2 linked regions of the Chelatococcus sp. YT9 genome follow. The protein of the gene in region 1 interacts with the protein of each later gene in a pairwise test. Links are inferred from orthologs where the notes say so. Each region holds a gene or a part of one and is shown on either strand. Other genes may lie near its edges.

Evidence for each region.
Region 2: the proteins of KIO76_RS05745 (region 1) and dnaE interact in binary tests that used the Escherichia coli proteins (3 or more experiments, as listed by UniProt). The link is inferred for Chelatococcus sp. YT9 from one-to-one orthologs.

The regions. Positions count from the first base shown.
Region 1 is NZ_JAHBRW010000001.1:1,266,103-1,274,570, reverse strand. Bases 3,464-6,296 are described here. They hold KIO76_RS05745 (aminotransferase), read left to right. Parts: upstream 3,464-4,222; coding sequence 4,223-5,371; downstream 5,372-6,296. Other genes in these bases: KIO76_RS05740 (polyamine ABC transporter substrate-binding protein), read left to right, coding at 5,437-6,296; cobU (bifunctional adenosylcobinamide kinase/adenosylcobinamide-phosphate guanylyltransferase), read right to left, coding at 3,464-3,839. In the rest of the region: KIO76_RS05770 (OpgC family protein), read left to right, coding at 1-687; KIO76_RS05765 (cobyric acid synthase), read right to left, coding at 704-2,188; KIO76_RS05760 (VOC family protein), read right to left, coding at 2,190-2,597; cobO (cob(I)yrinic acid a,c-diamide adenosyltransferase), read right to left, coding at 2,651-3,259; more of cobU, read right to left, coding at 3,312-3,463; more of KIO76_RS05740, read left to right, coding at 6,297-6,534; KIO76_RS05735 (hypothetical protein), read right to left, coding at 6,593-6,976; KIO76_RS05730 (glucokinase), read left to right, coding at 7,238-8,275. UniProt on the Escherichia coli protein: Shows aminotransferase activity with methionine and histidine as substrates, and to a lesser extent also with phenylalanine.
Region 2 is NZ_JAHBRW010000001.1:4,032,671-4,042,326, forward strand. Bases 3,467-7,487 are described here. They hold dnaE (DNA polymerase III subunit alpha), read left to right. Parts: upstream 3,467-3,816; coding sequence 3,817-7,287; downstream 7,288-7,487. Other genes in these bases: KIO76_RS31100 (META domain-containing protein), read left to right, coding at 3,467-3,668. In the rest of the region: KIO76_RS18645 (2-dehydro-3-deoxy-6-phosphogalactonate aldolase), read right to left, coding at 1-111; KIO76_RS18650 (2-dehydro-3-deoxygalactonokinase), read right to left, coding at 150-1,145; KIO76_RS18655 (hypothetical protein), read left to right, coding at 1,581-1,829; KIO76_RS18660 (hypothetical protein), read right to left, coding at 1,851-2,027; KIO76_RS18665 (hypothetical protein), read left to right, coding at 2,426-2,704; more of KIO76_RS31100, read left to right, coding at 2,874-3,466; KIO76_RS18680 (ABC-F family ATP-binding cassette domain-containing protein), read left to right, coding at 7,577-9,166; KIO76_RS18685 (30S ribosomal protein S2), read left to right, coding at 9,396-9,656. UniProt on the Escherichia coli protein: DNA polymerase III is a complex, multichain enzyme responsible for most of the replicative synthesis in bacteria. This DNA polymerase also exhibits 3' to 5' exonuclease activity. The alpha chain is the DNA polymerase catalytic subunit.

The sequences.
Region 1 (8,468 bases):
CTGCCGATGTATATCGTCTTCCTGCTGTGGGCTCCGGCCTTGCTTCTCCTGGCGCGCGTCGATGATCGCTTGATGCTGGGCTCCGCGGCGCTGATCTATCTCTTCGCCCGTGAATATGGCTGGAACTTCCCGACCTGGCCAGTCGACGGCGGATGGTTCTTCAATCCCTTCACCTGGCAATTCCTGTTCGCGGCGGGTGTCTTCATCGGCTTGCGCCTGCGCCAGGGTGAGGACATCAGTTTCGATCGCCGCATCTTTGCCGCGAGCGTCGTGATCCTGGCCGCCTCCGCCTTTGTGATCACGAAAGCATTCGGGTTTCTGCCGCTGCTGCCGGAACAGCTCAACAGCGTGGTCGACATGAGCAAGACCAATCTGGCGCCGATCCGGATGATCCATTTCCTGGCGCTCGCCTATGTGCTTTACCACTCGGGCCTGACCCTCATGGCAAAGAGCGGTAGCCTGTTTGCGCCGCTGTGCGTGATCGGCCGTCAGAGCCTGCCGGTCTTCGCCGCGGGCTCGATCCTGAGCGCGATTGGCCAGATCGTGATCGGGATGCGGAACACCGGCTTCATCGATGATCTTCTGTTCATCGGCGGGGGTCTGCTCCTGCTCTATGCCATCGCACTGTATCTCAGCGACCGTCGCGATGTCGCCACGGGGGAACCGCCCAAAGCCAAGATCGCTTGATCCCGCAACACCGGGATCATCTCCAGCTGCGCGCGATCGAGAGCAGGGCGTCGGTATCGAGATGGCGGCCCATATGGGCCGCTAATTCATCCAACGTCGACTCTATCGTCGCCTCATAGGCGAGTGGCGGCGTGCCCGGTCCGTCTGCTGGCCTGTCCGCAAGCCACCTTAGAAATGCGCGGCGGAAGGCATCTGCCGTGAATAGTCCGTGCAGATAGGTGCCCAGCACTCGGCCGTTTGGCGAGCGAGCGCCTTCAAGCCGTCCGTCGATCTGGAAGAGAGGGCGGGCACAATCGGCGCCACCGCTGCGGCCAAGGTGGATTTCGTAGGCCTCGAGTGGCTCAGAGTGGTCCAGGGCGAGCGCCCTGACGGGCCGAACCGTCTTGTCTCCCCCCAGCACCGTATCGACGATGAGATGCCCGAGGCCGTCGACCATGCCGGGAGGACCTTCGAGGCCGTCGGGGTCGGCGATCGTCCGCCCGAGCATCTGATAGCCGCCACATAGGCCGAGAACCGCGCCGCCTCGCCGGATGTGGGCCGCGAGGTCAACATCCCAGCCTTCCTCCCGGAATACCGCGAGGTCGGCAATCGTCGTCTTCGAGCCAGGCAGGATGATGAGATCGGCATCACCCGGCAGCGGTAGACCGCGTTCGACGAATGTCAGTCTCACCGATGGTTCAAGCCGGAGCGGGTCGAGATCGTCGAAATTTGCGATGCGTGGCAGCACCGGGACCGCGATGCGGATGGTTCCGTTCGTGTTCGGCGGCCCTTGCCGGAGGTCCATCGCATCCTCAGCGGGCAGGCGGCCCGCGTGCGGAAACCAAGGCAGGACGCCGATGGATGGCCAGCCGGTGCGCGCCGCGATGGTGTCGAGACCGGCGGCAAACAGGGTCGGATCTCCGCGGAACTTGTTGATGAGGAAGCCGCGGATCATCGTCCTGTCGGCCCCGTCCAGCACCGCGTGGGTGCCGACGAGGCTGGCGATCACTCCGCCACGATCGATATCGCCGGCGAGAACGACGGGCACCCCGGCTTCGCGGGCAAAGCCCATATTGGCGATGTCGCCGGCACGGAGGTTGGTTTCCGCCGGGCTGCCTGCTCCCTCGACGATCACGAGGTCCGCTTCACCCGCAAGCCGCGTGAAGCTCTCCATGACGAAGGGCATCAGCCGCTCACGCTTCGATGTAAAATCGCGCGCCTCCAGCCGGCCGAAGCGCTGGCCATGGACGATGAGCTGCGAGCCGCGCTCGCTCTCCGGCTTCAGGAGGATCGGGTTCATATGGACTGTTGGCGCCACCCTGGCCGCCCGCGCCTGCAGGGCTTGCGCCCGCCCGATCTCGCCCCCTTCGACCGCGGCGGCGTTGTTCGACATGTTCTGCGGCTTGAACGGCCGCACCCTGAGGCCCTGGCGGACGAAGTACCGGCAGAGGCCGGCGACCAAGAGCGATTTACCGACATTGGAGCCGGTGCCCTGGATCATGATGGCCGGGGTAGAGGACATTTCAGCCATCGGCTTCGACGATTTCGTCATAGCCGCGATTCTGGAACTCGATCAGGCAGAAGCCATGTCCGAAAGGATCGGCGCAGATGGCGATCTTGCCCCAGACGGTTGTATTGACGCCGTTTTCCACGGTCGCACCAGCCGCGACGGCGCGGGCAAGGGCAATGTCGATGTCATCGACCTGGATATCGAGATGTATCGGCGTCCAATGGCGCTCGTAACGCCGGGCATCGTTGGCGGCGCCGGACGTGCCCGGTGCTTTCTCGAGAAGGTAGATCGGAACCGGGCCTCCATCGAGCTCGACTACAGTCTTTCCGAGGCGGCGCCCAGGCGTAAGGCCGAAGGCCGCCGTATAGAAAGCCACGGCCTGCACGAGATCCGGCACGTCTATATTGACCAGCAAACGCATGGCGATGGCCCCTGTCGAACGCCGCGACTGGTATCAGCGACGTCAGGATGGAATCAGAACTCGATGCCTTCCTGTGCGCGCACACCCGCCTCGAAATGGTGTTTCACGAGGGTCATCTCGGTGACGAGATCGGCGGCTGCGATGAGTTCCGGCTTGGCATTGCGGCCCGTGACGATCACGTGCAAGTCTGGGCGGCGCGCAGCGAGCGTCGTCACCACCTCGTCCAGCGGAAGATAGTCATAGCGCAGCGCGATATTGAGCTCATCGAGGACGACGAGGCGAACGGCCGGGTCCGCCATGAGTTCTCGGGCCTTTGCCCAGGCGCGGGTCGCGGCGGCGATGTCGCGTGCCTTGTCCTGCGTTTCCCAGGTGAAGCCCTCACCCATGCTGTACCAGTGCAATTGGTCGCCGAATGCCTCCAGCGCCTTGCGCTCGCCGGTTGACCAGGCGCCCTTGATGAACTGCACGGCACCGACCCGCCAGCCGTGGCCGAGCGCCCGCAGCATCAGCCCGAAGGCGGCTGTCGACTTGCCCTTACCCTTGCCCGTGTGGACGATAAGGAGCCCTTTCTCGATGGTCTTGGAGGCAACCTCTGCATCCTGGGCGGCTTTCCGCTTGATCATCTTGTCGCGATGGCGCGCATCGTCGGTGTTCAGGCTCATGGTGTCCTCGGGGTTTCTGATGGGCCGCGCGCAGCCCGGGCCGTGAACGGATCTATTTCAGTTTCAGGGGAAGGCCGGCGGCGACCATCACCACTTCATCGGCAATGGCCGCGACGCGTTGGTTGATGAGGCCCGCCTGGTCGCGGAAAGTGCGGGCCAACGCATTGTCCGGCACAATGCCGAGGCCGACCTCGTTGCTGACGACGACGAGGGGCCGGTCATTGGCCTCCAGTCGGGTGATCAGCCGGTCGCATTCACCGCTGACGTCGTATTCCGCCAGCATCACATTGGTGAGCCAGAGGGTCAGGCAGTCGATGAGCATCGGGACGCCGGGCGGGGCGTCATCCAGCACCTCGACGATATCAATGGGTTCCTCTCGGGTGATCCATCCGCCGCAGCGACGGTCGCGATGATGGGCGACGCGTTCCGCCATCTCATCATCGCGAGGCTCACAGGTGGCGAGATAAATCCACGGCTGCGGCAGGGATGTGATGCGGGCCTCGGCCGTGCGGCTCTTGCCGGAGCGGGCGCCGCCGAGAATCAGGGACAGGAAGGGGCGTGGTGCGCTGGCCAGGGGCATGCCCATTGGTGTCACGACCTCAGGGGCAATGCAAGGCATCGCGGGTGGTCCCCGGAACGGGAACCGGCCCGGCAAGTCCGCGAGGCTGGGAGGGGGCACCGGAGAACGGTCCAGCCAGACGGCCCTGCCGAGCCGACAGCCAAACATTCGGCGCCATTGCTCCCGAAGTCAAACAAACCTGCATCTTGTGGGCGCGACGTGCACCGAAGTTCCGCGCAGGCTGTGCGCTGGCACACGCTGGCCCGCGTTTACTGTGCAATCTCACGCGAAATGTTGCAGGAGGGTCGATACTTCGGCGCCGCGTCCCGTGCTGTGGGAGACGAATGCCATTTCGCCTACCCTTCAGCGGTGCTAAGGCTGACCCCATTAAGAGGCGCCGCTCCATGAACCGCATTTTCGCTTCCCTGCCTACCACTGTCTTTGAAGCCATGTCGCAGCTCGCTCGCGAGACGGGAGCGGTAAACCTAGGGCAGGGCTTTCCCGACGGCGCCGGCCCGGATGACGTGCGGGCCAAGGCGGCGGAAGCCGTGATCTCCGGATGGAACCAGTATCCGCCGATGATGGGCCTGCCCGAGCTCAGGCAAGCGGTCGCTCAGCACTATGCCCATCATCAGGGCCTTGATCTTGCGGCGGACGAGGTGATGGTGACATCAGGCGCCACGGAGGCGATTGCGGGTGCCCTGTTCGCGCTCATCGAACCGGGCGACGAGGTCGTGCTCTTCGAGCCGATGTATGATGCCTATCTGCCACTCGTGCGGCGCGCGGGTGGCGTGCCGCGCTTCGTCACGTTGCAGCCGCCGCACTGGCGCCTGACGGAAGAGGCGCTCGCCGCGGCCTTCTCGGATAAGACAAAGGTGGTTCTGTTCAACAATCCGCTGAACCCCTCCGCTGTTGTTTTCCCGGAGGAGGACCTCGCCTTGCTCGCCCGCTTCTGCGTCAAGCATGACGCCATCGCGGTCTGTGACGAGGTCTGGGAGCATGTGGTGTTCGACGGGCGCCGCCATCGTCCGCTGATGGCAGAGCCAGGCATGCGCGAACGCACCGTCAAGATTGGCTCGGCGGGCAAGATCTTTTCGCTGACAGGCTGGAAAGTGGGCTTTGCCTGCGCGGCGCCGGACATCCTCAAGGTGCTCGCCAAGGCGCACCAGTTCCTGACCTTCACCACGGCGCCCAACCTGCAGGCGGCCGTCGCCTTTGGCCTTGGCAAGGCTGACGACTATTTCACCGGCATGCGGGCAGATTTCCAGCGCAGCCGGGATCGTTTCAGCAATGGCCTCAAGGAGAGGGGCTTCACCGTGCTGCCGAGCCACGGCACCTATTTCCTCAATGTGGACATCGCTCCCCTCGGCGAGACGGATGATGTGGATTTCTGCAAGCGGCTCGTGACGGAGCGTGGCGTCGCCGCGATCCCCGTTTCGGCCTTCTATGCGGAAGGCGCGGTCCGCACAGTCGCGCGCTTCTGCTTCGCCAAGACTGACGCGACCCTCGATCGCGCCCTGGAGCGGTTGGAGGGGCTTGTGCAGCGCCGTTGAACTGCCCCACATTGTTTGGCAACACTCCAAAACACGCAACACACTCCAGCTTGGGAACAGCCGGCATGATCCGTTCTCTGATGCTTCGCTCCTTGGTATCGATCGCCGCGCTCGCCGCGGCGGGTGTCGCCATGGCGCAGGAAAAGACCGTCAACGTCTACAACTGGTCCGACTACATCGATCCGACGGTGCTCGAAGAGTTCACGAAGGAGACCGGGATCAAGGTCGTGTACGACACCTACGACAACAACGAGATCGTCGAGACGAAGCTGCTAGCCGGGAAATCCGGCTATGACATCGTGGTGCCGTCCGGACCGTTCCTGCAGCGCGAGATCAAGGCCAAGGTATTCCAGCCGCTCGACAAGGCGAAGATCCCCAATCTGGTCAACATGTGGCCGGACGTGGCCAAGAAGCTGACCGTCTTCGATCCTGGCAACGTCTATGCTGTCAACTACATGTGGGGCACCACGGGCATCGGCCTGAATGTCGACAAGGTGAAGGAGCGGCTCGGCGATGTGCCGCTGAATACCTGGGATCTCGTGCTGAAGCCTGAGGTCGCGGCGAAATTGAAGGACTGCGGCATCTATATGCTCGATTCCCCGGAGGACCTCTTTCCCGGGGTCCTGAACTACGTCGGCCTCGATCCCGATTCGAAGGACGCGAAGGATCTCAACAAGGCGGCCGATGCCCTGATGAAGGTGCGCGGCAACATCCGCAAGTTCCATTCATCCGAATACATCAACGCGCTCGCCAACGGCGATATCTGCGTGGCTGTCGGCTATTCCGGGGATATCGTCCAGGCGAAGGCCCGCGCCGAGGAAGCCAAGAACGGCGTCAACATCAGCTATGTCATTCCGAAGGAAGGTGCGCTGATGTGGTTCGACTCGATGGCGATCCCCGCGGACGCGAAGAACGTCGCGGAGGCGCATGCCTTCATCGATTTCATGAACAGGCCGGAGATCGCGGCGCGGAACGCCAATGCCGTGCATTATGCCAGCGGCAATCTGGCCGCCAAGAAGGATGTCGATCCAGCGATCCTGAACGATCCCGGCATCTATCCGGATGAGCAGACCATGTCACGCCTTTTCACCAACACGGCCTATAACGAGCAGGCCCAGCGCACCGCGACGCGTCTGTGGACGCGCATCAAGACAGGGCGCTGAGAGCGAGGCCGTACGGACTGCTGGAAGGCGGGCTTGCCCCATGGGGATCCCGTCCTTCTCAAGGTTTCGTGCAGCGGGAGCGAATCAGCACCTCGAAATCCGCGACGGACCCGTCCATCTGAGCCACGTTCTCCTGGCGCTCACGCCCTGTCGTGCAACGGGCGAAGGTTTTGCTCGCCTCACGCATGACATCGACATGCTTGCGATAGGCGCTGCATTTGGCATCATCGCTCGCCTGAGCCACGGCTTCCAGATTGCGCAAGGCGTTGCGCAGCGTTGAATCGAGAACGAAGAGATCGCGCTTGCATGAGGGCGTGCCGGCCTGCGCCTGCGCCTGCGCTGCGCCAGGTGCGAGACTCAAGCCGACAACCAGAGTCGTGAAGCCTAAGCTCAGAAATCGCGCGGCTACCGTGCGGTTCGAGCCTGTCGTTCCGGATGGCATGCGTCGCTGTCCTTGTCATCTCTCCATACTGCGCCATGCATAGCCCTATCCAGGGTCTTGCGACCAGTCTTGCCATAAGTCTTCCTGATCTGTTTCGGCATGGCGGTGATCGCTACGAGACGGGCTCGCGCGCTTGACCCCGCTCTGCCAAAGCGGGACAAGGCCATCTCAAGAGGTCCGCCGACGCGCAATGTCGCCGGATTTCCGGAGATCCCGCTGGCCACGGAACCCTCAGTGCAACGCTCTCGTTTAACAGGAACGATGACGGCAACATTTCCTCACCCCGTTTTAGTGGGCGATATCGGTGGGACCAATGCGCGCTTCGCGCTGGTCGAAGCCCCTGGCGCGCCGCTTGAAGCTTCCGTCCAACTGCATACGCACGAGCATGCGAGTGCCCACGACGGTGTCGTCGCGGCGATCGCTGCCATGCGCGGTGGTTTTCCTGAAACGGCATCCCCGCCCTTGCCGGCGCCCCGCTCGATGATCGTATGTGGCGCGGGGCCGCTGGTCGACGGACGCATTCAGCTCACCAACGCCGGCTGGGTGCTCGACCAGCAGGCGTTACTCGAGGAGCTTGGCCTGGAGGAGTGTCTGCTGCTCAACGATTTCGAGGCGCAGGCCCTCTCGCTGCCCGCCTTGCCGCGTGAGGCGCTGCATCGCATCACGCCCGATCTCGCGCCGCGAGCGGGAACGCGGGTGGTGCTGGGACCCGGGACGGGTCTTGGTGTCGCAGGCCTCATCGAGAGCGCGGGCCAGTTCATCCCCGTTGCAAGCGAGGGCGGTCATATCGACTTCGGCCCGGTCACAGATGAGGAATATGCGCTTTGGCCGCATATCGAGCGGGTTGATGGTCGGGTGACGGCGGAGTGCGTCCTGTCCGGCCCGGGCCTTTTAAGGCTTTATAAGGCGCAATGCGCGGTTGCAGGACTAGAGCCGCGCTACGGTGAGCCGCCCCCGCTTGTCGAAGCGGCGATCGATGGCAGCGATCCGGCGGCGCGCGACACGGTGCGACTGTTCCTCGCGATCTTGGCGCGCTTTGCTGGCGATGTCGCGCTGACATTCGGCGCGCGCGGCGGTGTCTATCTTTCTGGCGGAATCCTGCCGCGGATCCATTCATTGATTGATCCCGGTGTCTTCGCGGCCATCTTCGCCGAAAAGGCCCCGGTTGATGGTTTTATGAGCCGCATCGCGACTGTGCTTGTCATTGAGCAGAAAGCGGTGCTGCTCGGCATGGCTGCCGTGGCGGCCGCCCCGGATCGTTACCGCATGGATTGGGAGAGCAGGCTCGCTCGACGCTGATGCGAGGCTGTGGTCTGTGGACCCATATCTAGGCTTGCCGCTCCATATTGTAGTTTTATTACAGAAATCCGGCACCGCGCGTCGCAATTTCTTCGTTGAAGCGGCTTTGGAATGTAATTATTCTACGACACGACCCCTTGAATGGCCCTACCGCAAACATCCGGATAATCTCGCGATGTGCGGGCAAAGTAAG
Region 2 (9,656 bases), 2.8 Mb from region 1 along the record:
CGCCGTGGCGACACCTACGGCCTCCTCGGGCTTCAGGCCGCGCAGGATGGCGATCAGCGGCAGCGTGGTGAAGGCCTCTTCCAAACGCGTCGCGCGGCTTGACGGGGTCATGGTACCGATTCCTTCTGTCAGACGGGCGGACAACGCTTCTATGCCCGATCGAGCATGCCCGTTGCGGTTGCGAAGCGGAAGAGCCCCGCCGGAGCTGTATTCCCCAAAAGGGCGACGGGTGTGATATCGAACAGGGCCATCGCACGGCGGTAGCTGTTACAGAGGCCGTCATCGCCAATCAGCACGACGGGGGGCAGGTCTCCGGCAGCGGCCTTCAAACGGGCAAGCCCCGAGCTCAGTTCCTGGCCGATGAGAAGGCCCGAGAGATAGTCTTTCAGGACATCGCCGGGCAGGCGCTTCGTGAGACCGAGGCTGCGCACGGAAAAGAGCTGGTTCAGGAGATCGCCGGCATGGCTATCGCGAGCCGCCTTGACGCCTTGCAGGAAAGCGGTCTCCGCTGCCGCTGGGGCGGCCCCCTCCTCCGGAGCGGTCATCAGCCGCCCGAGGATGGAGTGCTTGGCCATGACGGCGAAGACCTCGCCGGTCATATAGGTGTGGAAACGGGTGATGCGGCTCGCGACGACGGCGACCCATTTCGAATGGGTTCCGGGCATGATGATCGAGGCCCGTTCGGCCAGTAACGGATGGTCAGCGAGGGCGCCGGCGATCTGGATCTCCTCGCCCCGCATCACATCAGGCGGCCCATCGGCCGGATTGTCGATGACGCCGGGAGCGATGAGGATCGTGCTGCCGTCGGCTGTCGTTGCGCGGCCGGCGTAACGGGCGAGCTCGGCGACGTCAGCCGGGCAGGCGACATAAGGTGCTTCGACCCAGCCCTGCGCACTGCCGACCATGCCGCCTGCGACCACTGGCAGATCCGGCCATCGCACGAGCCATTCCCCGCAAAGGGCAGCGAAGGCCTTTTCGAAGCCCGGCACACCCGGCTCCGGCAGGTTCTGAATGCCGCGGCTGCTGGAGCGCTGGTCGATGACATCAGCGTCCTTGTCCATCAGGAAGCCACGCAGACTTGACGTGCCCCAGTCGAGGGCGACGAGAACAGGTTGACGTGCCTCTGACTCCTGGTTGCCCTGCATGCGATCGCTCCTGCCATCTATCTTGGTCGACCTTGGCGTTTGCCTACTCGATCACTGACGCAGGGTCTAGGTCCGTGCTTCAACGGCAATGGTCTGTAAGGTCGCTGGATGCCACGTTTCCAGGGCCGCTCTGTCGGTCAGCCTCAGGGGAGAAGGCCTCAATCACGCGCTCACCGGAAATGTATGTGCCAGTTTTGATCGAGATCCTTCGATGGCTGCCTGCTCTTGCGCCATGTCCTCTTGCGCCATGTCCTCTTGCGCCATTTCAGGGCAGGGTCCGTCGGCTGGCTGCGTTATATCTAATTGAAATAGCTATATTTTTTACCTCACTGGGGATTTGTGATTTGCGTCGGTGTTGTTTTGTGTTCTATTTTTGTTCTCGGTCAGTTACTCTGATCGCTCTTCAAATGGCAATCAGATCGCATGGGTCCGGCGATGAGCATGATGGTGGACGAAATCGTTGCGGCCTATCTCAAGGCTGAAGGGGATGCCATGGCGGCTCTCAACGCTGCAATCCGGGATGCGCTGGCCGATCTCACGGAGAAGGAGCAGCGCCTTGCGAAAGCGGAACGACTCATCTCACGTGGCTACGTCCGCGGCCGGATGCATGCGGCGCTCTCGGCCGCCGCTGAGCGCGAGCAGGCCGAGATCAACGAGGTGAACCGCTCGAAATCGATGCCGTGAAGCTGCAGTCCGCCGTGCCTCTCACAAGAGCAGCACGCGTTTCTCTGGCTCTATCTCGTCCGGATTGGGCTTGGGCCTGTCGTTGTCCGGATCGTCCGGATCTGGCTCTTCAACCGGCGGAATAATCGGCTTCAGGGGATCGGAAGGGTCGATCGTCGGCGGTCGCTTGTAGGGATCCGGCAGGGGAGAACCGGGCATCGGCGGCTCGGAAGCTTGCCGAATTAACGAGCCGGCCATCTCCGGATCAGCCTCGCAGGCGGTTCGTTCTGTTCGTATCCCGCTCGTATCCATGATACTCGTCCTTGTCTGTGCATGGAGAGAAGTCGTGGGTGCTTCATGCGGTTCCACTTTAAGGTTTCTGAAGAGGGCGCCGCCTGAAGCTTCACAAGCGGCTGTCGAGCTGGCTCAATGTCACGAGGCAGCCCTATTCCCGTGAACGGAATATATGGAACTCAGATCGATCCGATCGAATCGCCGGAATGAGGACAGCCATGAGCCGAAGGAATCACATACCCGTAGTTTCGCGATTCCGGCTGGGTGCATCGGGCCGGCCGCTTCCCCGGAGGTTAGCTGGCGGCGCAGCTGCGATCGCTCTGGTGATGGGAGTATTCGCCGTCACGCCGGTGGTGGCGCAGAATGCCCCGCTTGAAGTGCCCCAGCAGGGGCAAACCCTCGCCACGCCGGGTAAGCCGAAGCCGGCACGCGCGGCCAAGAAGACCAAGCCGCAATCGCCGGGGCGTTTCGAGGGACGCTCCGTTCAGGAGTTCCGCCAGCCGAGCTACGAGGATCTGGCGCGGCAGGGAACAGACGACGGCGGCAGCGGTATTCGCCCGAGCTTCCGCGGCGGCAGGCCGGCTCTGAACATGGGTTTCTGAAGACGCGCTTCTCACCGGGATTCAGCAGTCGGTCAGCGCTTCCACGGCCCTGATGAGCTGCGAACGATATTCGGCCTCGCTCGCTTCCCTTTGTCCCTAAACGCGGAATGCGTGGGCTTGGATGTGATTGAGCTGCCCTCGGTCCAGGATTATCGGAGGGGATCAACCCATGAAGGAGATCCCGTTAGGCGAGGACATGATGCGGATGGAGCGCTTGAAAAGCGACGCCTTGAGAAGAGACCTCTCGCGCAGCTTCTTGCTGCAGAGGGTCTTCATCGCTGCCCTTGCGGGGCTGTCCCTTTCCCTGTCCGTTCAGGGAGCCTCTGCGGCCAACGCAGGAACACTGGCTGGCCAATGGCTAGCCGAGGATATCGCCGGCGGCGGTGTCGTCAATCGCATACAGACCACAATCGCTTTTAGCGGCAATGGCAAGGTCACCGGTTCGGGCGGTTGCAACCACTTCACCGGCAAGGCTGAGATCTCCGGCCAGTCCCTGCGGATCGGCCCCTTGGCTTCCACCCGCATGGCCTGTCCTCCTGCGGTCATGGGGCAGGAGCAGAAATTCTTCAATGCGTTGCAAGCCGTGAAAAGTTGGGAGATCGGCGGCAACGGCAAGCTTTCGTTGCTGGACGCCGACGGCAAGCAATTGGCGCTGTTGACATCGGTCCGCCAAGGTGCGGCGATCACGATTGAAGTTCCGACGGTCAACGAGGTCCAGACCGTCAAGGCAAGCTATGCCTGCGGTGATCGGGTCGTGGATGCCACCTATTTCAATGCCGGGGCGATCTCGCTGGTGTCGCTCGCGATCCACGGCGAGTTCGTGATCGCGGCCAATGTGCTGGCCGGTTCCGGTGCAAAATATGCTGGCGGGCGCTTCATCTGGTGGACGAAGGGCAATACGGCTGATCTCTATGATCTCACGAAGGGTGAGAACGCGGCGCCCGTCACCTGCAAACAGACCTGAGGGCTGGACAGCGACCCCGCAGGATCAGCGGTGATAGGACATCCACTGGTAATCTGGGATCGGGGCTCGACCCCGCCGGTCCGCGCCGTATTCTGGGGCTGTGAGCGGGCATGAGTCCGGCCCGGATGTGATCGGTATTGGGTTCCCGATGAACGTTTCAGCGAACGAGATCTACCAGGACGTCGGCTTTGTGCATTTGCATGTCCATTCCTCGTTTTCGCTTCTCGAGGGTGCGCTCACCATCGCGGCCTTGTCGAAGATGGCCATCGCGGACGGTATGCCGGCGCTGGCGCTGACGGATTCCAACAATCTTTTCGGCGCGCTCGAGTTCTCGGAAAAGCTGTCGGGAGCCGGCATCCAGCCGATCGCCGGCTTGCAGCTCACGGTCGAATTCGAGCCGCCGGACCCTACCGTGCGCCAGATGGTGACCCGCAGCCTGCCGCATATCGTGCTGCTCGCGACCAGCGAGACCGGTTATGGAAACCTGATGCAGCTCACGAGCCGCGCCTTCCTGGATTCCACGGCGGGGGAGGTGATCCATGTGCCTTTCGCACGGCTCGCCGCCCATAGCGAGGGGCTGATCGCGCTGACCGGCGGGCCGGGCGGCCCGCTCGACCGGGCCCTGCGAGACGGCCAGATGGAACTGGCTTCGGAGCGGTTCAGGCGCCTCCAAGAGGTTTTCGGCGACCGGCTTTATGTGGAGTTGCAACGGCACGGCACGAACGAGGAGCGTGCCGTCGAGACTGAGCTGCTCCGCCTCGCCTATCGGGATGGTGTGCCCCTCGTCGCCACCAACGAGCCTTTTTTCGCGAAGGCCGGAGACTATGAAGCGCATGACGCGCTGCTCGCCATTGCCGACGGCCGTCTCATTGCCGATGACAATCGCCGGCGGCTTACCAACGCGCACGACTTCAAGTCGCGCGCCGAGATGGTCAAGCTTTTCGAGGATCTGCCGGAAGCGTTGCAGTCAACCGTTGAGATTGCGATGCGCTGCGCCTATCGGCCGCGCACGCGCAAGCCGATGCTTCCCCGCTTCAGCGGCGATGAGACGGAAGAGGCGGCCGAGCTCCGCCGGCAGGCCGTGGCCGGGCTCGACGCGCGTCTGGCCTCCCACCCCCCAGCCCCCGGCCTGACCGAGGCCGATTATCGCCAGCGGCTTGAATTTGAGCTGTCGATCATCGAGCGCATGCGTTTCCCGGGTTACTTCCTGATCGTCGCGGACTTTATCAAGTGGGCGAAGGCCCATGACATTCCCGTCGGCCCGGGCCGCGGTTCGGGGGCGGGTTCGCTCGTGGCCTATTCGCTCACCATCACCGACCTGGATCCGCTACGCTTCGGCCTCCTGTTCGAGCGCTTCCTCAATCCGGATCGTGTGTCGATGCCGGATTTCGACATCGATTTCTGCCAGGATCGCCGCGAAGAGGTCATCGCCTATGTGCAGCAGCGCTACGGCGAGGATCGTGTCGCGCAGATCATCACCTTCGGTACGCTGCAGGCGCGCGGCGTCATGCGCGACGTCGGCCGCGTACTCGAAATGCCCTATGGCCAAGTCGACAAGCTGACCAAGCTCGTGCCGCAGAACCCGGCCAATCCCGTCACGCTCAAGAAAGCCATCGAGGACGAGCCCAAACTGCAGAGTGCCGCGAAGGAGGAGCCGGTCGTCGGGCGCATGCTCGACATCGCCCAGAAGCTCGAGGGGTTGCACCGCCACGCCTCGACCCATGCGGCCGGCATCGTGATCGGCGATAGGCCGCTCGAAGAGCTTGTGCCGCTCTATCGCGATCCGCGTTCCGGCATGCGCGTCAGTCAGCTCAACATGAAGTGGGTGGAGCAGGCGGGCCTCGTCAAATTCGACTTTCTTGGCCTCAAGACCCTCACAGTGCTGCGCACGGCGGTCGATCTCATCAAGAAGAAGGGGATCGACATCGATCTGTCGGCGATCCCCCTCGACGATAAGAAGACCTACGAATATCTGGGGCGCGGCGAGACGGTCGGCGTGTTCCAGGTGGAAAGCGCCGGCATGCGCAAGGCGCTCGTCGAGATGCGCGCGGACCGCCTGGAGGACCTGATCGCGCTGGTGGCGCTCTACCGTCCCGGTCCGATGGCCAATATTCCTGTTTATTGCGCCCGCAAGCACGGCGACGGCGAGCCGGAGGAGGAATGGTACCTCCACGAGAAGCTGAGGCCGATCCTCAACGAGACCTTCGGCATCATCATCTACCAGGAACAGGTGATGCAGGTGGCGCAGTCGCTGTCGGGCTATTCGCTCGGCGAAGCGGACCTGTTGCGCCGCGCCATGGGCAAGAAGATCAAGGCTGAGATGGACGCGCAGCGCGAGCGCTTCGTGAATGGCGCCATCGAGCGCGGCCTCACCAAGGCGCTCGCCGACGAGATCTTCGACCTCCTCGCCAAATTCGCCGACTATGGCTTCAACAAGAGCCATGCGGCCGCCTATGCGCTCGTGTCCTACCATACGGGGTATCTCAAGGCGAACCATCCGGTCGAGTTCATGGCGGCGTCCATGACGCTCGAACTCGACAACACCGACAAGCTGTCGGAATTCCGGCGCGAGGCCGAACGCCTCGGCATCAAGGTGGAGCCCCCCTCGATCAACCGCTCGGGCGTGGTCTTCGACGTCCATTACGATGCCGAGCAGCGCGGCTCGATCCGCTATGCGCTGGCCGCGCTCAAAGGCGTCGGGAGGCAGGCTGTCGAGGCGCTCGTGACGGCACGGGGCAACACGCCGTTCCGCGACCTCAGTGATTTCGCGCGGCGCTTCAACCCCAAGCTCGTCAACAAGCGCACGCTGGAAGCGCTCATCTCGGCTGGCGCCTTCGATGAACTTGAGCCGGATCGGGCGCGGAGCTTCGCGGCGATCGATGCGATCACCGCGATCGCGGCGCGCACGGTGGCAGCCGAGGCTGACGGACAGAACGACTTCTTCGGTGGGCCCACATCCGCACCGGAGCCCTTGCGCATCCCGAGTTACGTCCCGTGGCTGCCGGCGGAGCGGCTGCAGCGGGAATACGATGCAGCCGGGTTCTTTCTGACGGGCCATCCGCTCGACGAGTATGGCGCGCTGCTTGAGAAGTTGCGTGTGCAACGCTGGTCGGATTTCGCTAAGGCGGTCCGCGGTGGTGTCAATATGGGGCGGCTCGCCGCGACCGTGCTGGACCGGACGGAGCGGCGCACGAAGAGCGGTTCGAAGATGGGTATCGTCAATCTGTCCGACCAGAGCGGCCATTTCGAGGCCATCATCTTCGCCGAAGGACTATCGCATTTCCGCGACCTGCTGGAGCCGGGCAAGCCGGTCATCCTGCTGGTCCAGGCCTCCGCTGAGGGCGAGGAGGTGAGGGCGCGCATCCAGTCTGTCGAGCCCCTCGACTCGGCTGTTTCGAAGCACCACAAGAGCCTGCGGATCTTTCTGCGTGACGAGGCGCCACTGCCCATCGTAGCCGAGCGGCTCCGCGATCGCGGCGATGGCGATATCTCGCTGGTGCTGATGCTGGAGGAGAGGCAGGAGGTCGAGGTGAAGCTCAAAGGGCGCTTTTCCACGACACCGCAGATGGCGAGCGCTATCCGGGCGATCCCCGGCGTCGTCCATGTGGAGATGTTGTAAGGCGACGTGGAGGTGACCTTGGCCTTGGCTGAACGCCGACCGAGGTTCTGCTTGCTTCGCCGAAGTTGGGTCCACATGGCCCATAGCGGAGGCTTGCCGCGGAGACCAGCCCGAAGCAGTTCCGCGCCCCACATGGCGGAACCTCCCAGATTTTCGCCGACCAAGCTTGCGAAGGTTGATGGTTAGTCTTACCTAGAGGGCCGTTCAGCAGGAATTTGGAGCCGCTTCGACATGGATTTGTCTCTTGCCGCCGTCGTTCAGTCGATCATGCTGCGAGAAGTCCTGTCCCATGCCTGCTTCCATCACCCTGTGCAATCTATCATGGCATGCTCCTGATGGAGCGCCGCTCTTCTCTGATCTCAATCTAAGCTTCGGTCCCGAGCGTACTGGCCTCATCGGGCGAAACGGCACCGGCAAGACCACGCTGCTGCGGTTGATCGCGGGCGAGCTAAGCCCGTCGTCGGGCTCCGTTCAAGCCTCTGGCACCCTTGGCGTCATGCGGCAGGATATACAGGCGAGCGCCGACACGCTCGCGGACCTTTTCGGTGCAAGATCCGCCTTGGCAGTGCTCGACCGCGCCGAAAGGGGGCTTGCCGACCCTGACGAACTGGCCGGCGCTGACTGGACCTTACCGGCTAGGATCGACGCGGCCCTCGCGCGGTGCGGTTTGTCCCTGGAGGCTCATGTGCCGCTGGCTGTGCTGTCAGGCGGGCAGCGCAGTCGCGCGGCCTTGGCAGCGCTGATTTTTGCCGAGCCGGACGTTCTCCTGCTTGATGAGCCGACCAACAATCTGGATCGCGACGGACGCCGGGCTGTGCTGGACTTCATCCGCGCGTGGCGAGGCAGCTCGATCATCGTCAGTCATGATCGGGAGCTGCTTGATACGATGGACGCCATCGTGGAACTGACCACGCTTGGCGCTACCCGATATGGCGGGAACTATGGTGCTTTTCATGCGCGGAAGTCCACGGAGCTCGAGGCTGCTCGCCACGATCTCGCAAATGCCGAAAGGGAACGCGCGGAGATCAGGCGTCGCGCGCAGCAGGCGGTCGAGCGCAAAGCGCGAAGGGATAGCAATGGACAGAAAGGCCGCGCCAAAGGCGACCAGCCGAAAATCCTGATGGACGCGGCGAGAGGCCGCGCCGAGACATCCGGCGGCGCAAATGCCCGCCTTCGCGATGCGCGAATCGAGATGGCTGACGAGGCCCTGTCCAGCGCGCGCGAGAAAATCGAGGTGCTGCAGCCCTTGCGCATGGAGATGCTTACCACCGACATGCCTTCCGGTAAGATCGCTCTGCGTCTTGCAGCCGTGACAGCGGGATATGCGGCTGAGCGGCCTGTCATTCGTGATCTGTCTCTGACCTTAACCGGTCCCGAACGGGTCGCGATCACGGGTCCGAACGGCAGTGGCAAGTCCACGTTACTGGCGCTCATCGCGGGCAAGCTCGAGCCGCAGAGCGGATCCGTTGATCGGCCGGTCCCCCTGGCTTTCCTCGACCAGGATATGGGCTTGCTCGACCCGGAGCTGTCGCTGCGGGAGAATTTCCTGCATTTGAACCCGCAGACGGATGAGAACCAGTGTCGGGCGGCTTTGGCGCGTTTTCGTTTCCGCGCGGAGGATGCGCATCAGCGGGTGGGCGATCTCAGTGGTGGCGAGCGGTTGCGCGCCGGGCTTGCCTGCACCCTGGGACGTCCCGTCCCGCCCGCGCTTCTCATTCTGGATGAGCCGACCAATCATCTTGATCTCGACGGGATGGAGGCGCTGGAACTGGCGCTATGCGCCTTTGACGGCGCGCTCCTGGTCGTCAGCCACGATGAGAGGTTTCTTGATCGCCTCGCTTTGCAGCGAAGAGTGGAGCTGGGCGCCCCCCTTGGTTGAGCGATCACCCGCTCAACCGGATGCCGAGGGATTGAATGCCTTCTTTCCGCACGCCATCTCTTGCATCTCAACGCTGGCGCCCTTATAAGCGCGCCCATTCCACACGCGGGGTTAAGCTCGCGAAGGTCCTAACATAAGGACCTTCTTGAGATCTCTCACGAGCCATCCGGTGGCCGGATCGTCCGGCCCAAGGCCCCGCGGCGGCATCATAACCGGAGTTATAAAGACTATGGCGCTTCCTGATTTCTCCATGCGGCAGCTGCTCGAAGCCGGTGCGCATTTCGGCCACCAGGCTCACCGCTGGAATCCGAAGATGGATCAGTACATCTTCGGCACCCGCAACAACATCCATATCATCGATCTCGCCCAGACCGTGCCCGCGTTCTACCGCGCGCTGCAGGCGATTTCCGACACGGTTGCGGCCGGTGGCCGCGTGCTCTTCGTGGGCACGAAGCGCCAGGCCGCCGATGCGGTCGCGGATGCTGCCAAG